2 linked regions of the Sphaerisporangium krabiense genome follow. The protein of the gene in region 1 interacts with the protein of each later gene in a pairwise test. Links are inferred from orthologs where the notes say so. Each region holds a gene or a part of one and is shown in the gene's direction. Other genes may lie near its edges.

Region 1 (2,901 bases):
GCCGGGCCTGGCCGCGCTCCTTCAGCACCCCCTCGACGACGCGGTCGGCGGCCTCCATGCGGAAGGACGTCACCGCGGCGCGGTCGGGCAGCGGGAAGATGTAGGTCGCCTCCAAGGGCACCTCGTGCGGGTTGCGGAACCCCTGGGCCACCTCGACGCCCGAGGTCAGGCCGGTGATCAGGGCCTCGACGCCGACGCTCTCCAACGGGAGGTTGCCCTTGCCGGTCCGCAGCGCGCCGAGCCCCGCGTCGGGCAGCGGCGCGTACTCACCGGGCTTCAGCGGGGTGATCGGAACAGTCATGCGTGCATCCCTTCGGACGGGCCGGGCCCGGGACGGACGGGGCCGGGGTGGGCGGTCTCCGTGCCGGCCTCCGCGCCGGCGGTGATGTCGCCGGGGGCCGGGGCCCGGCGGCGTGCGGCGAGCACCGCCAGGAGGGGACGCGCGGCCTCGCGCAGCGCGGCGACCTCGGCGGGGTGGGGAGCGGGGCCGTCGAGCAGCAGCGTGACCCCGGGCGCGAGCCGCACCCCGTGCACCAGCCACTCCGCGGCGCCGTCCGGGACCTCGCCGGCGCCGTCGGCGTGCGGGGCGTGGACGTTCGCGGCGGGCGCGGGCGGCGGGGCGGCCGGGCGCTCGGCCCAGAACCGGGCTCGTGCCGGGGGCGGCGAAACGGGGACGTGGTCGTCGGGTGCCGGGGGATCCTGGGGACCCTCCGGCGCGGGGTGGGGCACGTCCACGGCCATGGGGGCGGACGGGCGGGCGATCGCCTCCAACGTCGCGTCGGTCGCGCCGGCCAGCTCGGCCTGGATCTCGGCGATGGACCGGCCCTCGGCCTGGCGGCGTTTGACGGCGAGGAGCTGGAGCAGGTGCCGCCTGCCGTACAGGGCGACCCGGCCCCGGCGGGTGAGCGGCGGGTCCAGCAGGCCGATGGTCGTGTACCACCGGATCAGCCGCTCGTTGGGGACGTCGCGGACCCGGCCATTGGGGCGGCGCGCCGCGGGGCCGAGCAGGTCCGCCGCCCGCTCCGCCAGCTCGCCGATGGTCCAGGTGTCGCTCATACCCTCATAGTGACACTGCAATCATTACAGTGTCAACGTTTAGGATGCCGCAGACCGGTTAGGGCGAAATACGTAAGAGGCCACAAATGACTCTTGAGGGGGAGAATCTTCATGGCCCACATCACCAGCCCGCTGCCGGCCGACAAGCAGAAGATCGTCGGTGAGGCGCTGCAGGGCGCGCTCATCGATCTCCTCGACCTCTCGCTCGTGGGCAAGCAGGCCCACTGGAACCTCGTCGGGCGGAACTTCCGCTCGCTGCACCTCCAGCTCGACGACATCGTCGCGCTGGCCCGATCCAGCGCCGACTCCGCGGCGGAGCGGGCGGTGGCCCTCGGCGTCAACCCCGACGGGCGGGCCGCCACGATCGCCCGCGACACGCGGGTGCAGCAGCTCGGCTACGGCTACGTCGAGGACGCCAAGGTCATCGAGGTGTTCACCGAGATACTCGGCTCGATGATCGCCCGGATGCGCGAGCGGATCGAGGCGACCGACGACGCCGACCTCGTCACCCAGGACCTGCTCATCGCGGTGACCGAGGAACTGGAGAAGCACCACTGGATGGTCCAGGCGCAGCGCTGACGGTCACAGCACGTCGCGCGCGAGACCGGAGACCGAGGGCGGAGCGGACAGCAGGGCGCGCAGCGCGTCCCAGCGCGCCGTGCCCGCACCGGCGTCTCCGGCCAGCCCCGCCTCGCCGAGGGCGCGGGCCCACTCCCGGTGCCCCCGGCCGGACGCCGCCCGTTCGAGCCGCTCCAGCACGGTGCGGCCACGTCCGGGCGCCCGCCGGGGCTCCGGCGAGGGGCGCGGGGGAGGCTCGGAGGCGAGCAGGGTCAGCAGGTGCGGCCAGCGCACCGCCAGCACGGCCAGCTTGGCCACCTCGTCGTCCGTCGCCCGCGGCCCGCCCGCCAGCGCGCGCCGGTAGGTGACGAACGAGTAGAATCGGAACACGTTGACGTACCGCTTGAGCTCACGCGGGTTGGTCAGCGTGAGCGCGGGCAGCACCCGCTCGATCGCCGCGCAGGCGTTCTCGTCGCTGTAGATGTCGTCGTAGACCCGGTCGGCCGCCAGCCGCGCCGCCGGGCCCAGCCCGCCGATCGCGTCGCCGGAGACCGCGGGGAAGGCGGGGGAGGCGGCGGCCCGCGACGGCGGGAGGCGCCCGTTCACCCGCGCGGCGAGGGCATCGCCCGCGGAGGCGACCCGCCGCGCGGAGGCGGGGCGTGGCGCGAACACGATCCGGGCGCGGCGCGAGAACAAGCCGGCCCGCGGCGGGGACACCGGACGCCCGCCGATGGTGTCCTGCACGCGGCGCGCGACGGCGTCCAGGTCCTCCGCGGTGGGACGCAGGGCCCTGATGGCGGCCTCCATGCGGTCGACCAGCTCGGGATCGGCCCGCTCGGCCGGCGCGGCCGGGCCGTCCCCGGGGCGGGCGAGCGGGGGAACGGCGGGGACGTCGAGCAGGGAACGCAGGTAGGCGGGCACGCGGTCGTCGTCGTCCATGAGCGGCACGCTCAGCGGAAGCTGGACGATCTTCTCCAGGAACCGCCAGCCGAGCCCGGACCGCTCCGCGCCGCCCGGGGCGACCGGCGGCAGGCCGCCCGCCAGATCGCGGTAGGCGGCCTCCACGTGCGCCGCCACCACCTCCGGCTCCATCGCCAGCACGAACACGCAGTTCGGGAACTCCCCGGCGAGGAACAGGTTGATCGCCTCGATCACCTGCGCCACCGTGCCGGGCGAGCACCGGTCCAGGTCGTCCACGAACACCACCAGGGGACGCTCCTCGGTCGCGACCATGCCGAGCACCCGCCGCATGTCCGTCTGCACCAGGTGCAGGAACCCCGTCCGCGC
Region 2 (2,776 bases), 5.5 Mb from region 1 along the record:
CTCGGCGGTCGCGACGCCGTCCCGCAGCGCGCGGAAGGCCTCCTTCCTGCCGCCCTTGCTCGGCTTGCCGACCGACTTCTTGGCCACAGGACGGAGCACCCCCTCGGCGTCCTCGCGGGCGACGAGCTTGTAGACCATGGCGGCGGTCGGCACTCCGGAACCGGTGACGACCGAGGTGCCGACGCCGTACCCGTCGACGGGCGCGGCGGCGAGCGCGGCGATGGCGTACTCGTCCAGGTCGCTGGTGACGACGATGCGGGTGGTGGTGGCGCCGAGCGCGTCCAGCATCTGCCGCACCTCCTGCGCGGCCACGGCCAGGTCGCCGGAGTCGATGCGGACCGCCCCGAGCCGGGGCCCGGCCAGCTCCACCGCCGTGCGCACCGCCTTGGCGACATCGTAGGTGTCGACCAGGAGCGTGGTCTCGGGGCCGAGGGAGTCGATCTGCGCCTGGAAGGCGTCGTACTCGGAGTCGTGCAGCAGGGTGAAGGCGTGCGCGGCGGTGCCGGCGGTCGGCACCCCGTACAGGCGCCCGGCCATCAGGTTGGAGGTGGAGGAGAAACCGGCGATGTGGGCGGCCCTGGCCGCCGAGACGGCCGCGACCTCGTGGGTGCGCCGCGAGCCCATCTCGATGAGCGGCCGCCCGCCCGCCGCGTGCGCCATGCGCGAGGCCGCGGAGGCGACCGCCGAGTCGTGGTTGAGCACCGAGAGGATCAGCGTCTCCAGCAGCACGGCCTCGGCGAACGTGGACTCCACGACCATGATCGGCGAGCCGGGGAAGTAGCACTCGCCCTCCGGGTAGCCGCGGATGTCGCCGGAGAACCGGTAGGAGGCGAGGAAGTCCAGCGTCCGGTCGTCCACGACCCCGTTCTCGCGCAGGTAGGCGAGTTCGGCGTCGCCGAAGCGGTAGTCGGCCAGGAGGTCGAGCAGGCGGCCGGTGCCGGCCACGACGCCGTACCTGCGCCCCCCGGGCAGATGGCGGGCGAAGACCTCGAAGACCGAGCGCCGATGGGCCGTGCCGCCGGCGAGCGCCGCCTGCACCATCGTCAGCTCATAGTGATCGGTAAGCAACGCGCTGCTCATGCCCATCTTCACAAGTCGAAGACTACGACCGGGTTAGGGCAGGATGGGAGTGTGGGTAGTACCGCGCCGGCTGAGGTCGAACGTCCGTCGATGGACGTCCGGCCCGATCTCCCCTGGCTGACGATCGTCTGGAACGACCCGGTCAACCTGATGTCCTACGTGACCTACGTCTTCCAGACCGTCTTCGGCTATCCCCGCGAGAAGGCCGAGAAGCTCATGCTCGACGTGCATCACAAGGGAAGGGCGGTCGTGGCCAGCGGCACCCGTGAGGAGATGGAACGCGACGTGCAGATCCTGCACTCCTACGGCCTGTGGGCCACCGTCCAGCGGGACTCGGCGTGAGCGTGGGCTTCACCGCCGGGCGGGACGGCGGCGTGACGATCGCGCTGGACGCGGGGGAGGCCTCGATCCTGCGCTCGCTGGTGTCGCAGGTCCTCGGGCTGGTGGAGCCGGGCGCGACCGGCCAGGATCCGCTGGAGCGCGCGCTCGGCATCGGCGCGGCCGAGGAGCCCTCCGACCCCGTGCTCGCCCGGCTGTTCCCCTCGGCGTACGCCGACGACGAGAAGGCCGCGGCCGAGTTCCGCCGCTACACCGAGGCCACGCTGCGCGAGGGCAAGCGCGCCGACGCCGAGACCCTGCTGGAGACCGCCGAGCAGGGTGAGGTCCGTCTCACCCAGGAGCAGGGGCAGGCGTGGCTGCGCGCGCTGAACGACGTCCGGCTCGCGCTCGGCGTGCGCCTGGAGGTCACCGAGGAGATCCACGAGGAACTGGCCGACATGGCCGAGGACGACCCGCGGTACCCGGCGTACGTCACCTACGACTGGCTGACCTACCTGCAGGACACACTGGTCCGGGCGCTTTGGTAACTTCCAGACATGCTGACGATCTCACGGGAGCTGGTCGACAAGATCATCGCCCACGCGCGGGCCGATCATCCGGACGAGGCGTGCGGAGTGATCGCCGGGCCGGTCGGCTCCGACCGCCCGGAGCGTTTCATCCCCATGGAGAACGCCGAGCGCTCGCCCACCTTCTACCGTTTCGACTCCATGGAGCAGTTCCGCGTCTGGCGTGAGATGGACGACCGCGACGAGGAGCCCGTGGTCGTCTACCACTCCCACACCGCGACCGAGGCCTACCCCTCGCGCACGGACGTCTCCTACGCCTCGGAGCCGAACGCCCACTACGTGCTCGTGTCCACCGCGGACGCCGGCGAGGCGCAGTTCCGGTCCTATCGGATCCTGGACGGAGTGGTGACCGAAGAAGAGGTCACGATCGTTCCGTCCTGATGTCCGGGGAGGCGTCCGCGATGGTCACGGGCTGCCATCGCCCGGATCACCGGACGCTGTAGAGTTGGGAACATGCTGACGATTGACCCGGATTTCGGGAGCGCCGGGGTGCGCCCCGGGCATTCGTCGCCCGTGCGGACGCACCTTTTCGGCCACACTCCCTGTGCCGTGGTCTACGACTGTTCCTGATCGTCTCCCGATAGCGTCCCGAACTCAGGAATCCCGCCCCGCCAGCGCGTGTTCGCACCCGTTGGAGCGCCCCGTCACGACCACTGAACCAAGGAGAATGACCCGCGATGGCCATCGAGGTTCGCATTCCGACCATCCTCCGCACCTACACCGGCGGCGAGAAGTCCGTCACCGGCGCCGGTGCGACGCTGTCCGACCTGCTCGGCGACCTTGAGTCCCGC

The links.
Region 2: the proteins of BJ981_RS24495 (region 1) and clpS interact in binary tests that used the Escherichia coli proteins (3 or more experiments, as listed by UniProt). The link is inferred for Sphaerisporangium krabiense from one-to-one orthologs.

Annotation. Positions count from the first base shown.
Region 1 is NZ_JACHBR010000001.1:5,587,348-5,590,248, forward strand. It holds BJ981_RS24495 (Dps family protein), read left to right. Parts: upstream 1-1,167; coding sequence 1,168-1,635; downstream 1,636-2,901. Other genes in the region: BJ981_RS24485 (VIT domain-containing protein), read right to left, coding at 1-301; BJ981_RS24490 (MerR family transcriptional regulator), read right to left, coding at 298-1,056; BJ981_RS24500 (KAP family P-loop NTPase fold protein), read right to left, coding at 1,639-2,901.
Region 2 is NZ_JACHBR010000001.1:88,741-91,516, reverse strand. It holds clpS (ATP-dependent Clp protease adapter ClpS), read left to right. Parts: upstream 1-1,131; coding sequence 1,132-1,422; downstream 1,423-2,776. Other genes in the region: BJ981_RS00405 (MoaD/ThiS family protein), read left to right, coding at 2,663-2,776; BJ981_RS00410 (M67 family metallopeptidase), read left to right, coding at 1,956-2,366; BJ981_RS00415 (DUF2017 domain-containing protein), read left to right, coding at 1,419-1,946; BJ981_RS00425 (nicotinate phosphoribosyltransferase), read right to left, coding at 1-1,086. UniProt on the Escherichia coli protein: Involved in the modulation of the specificity of the ClpAP-mediated ATP-dependent protein degradation.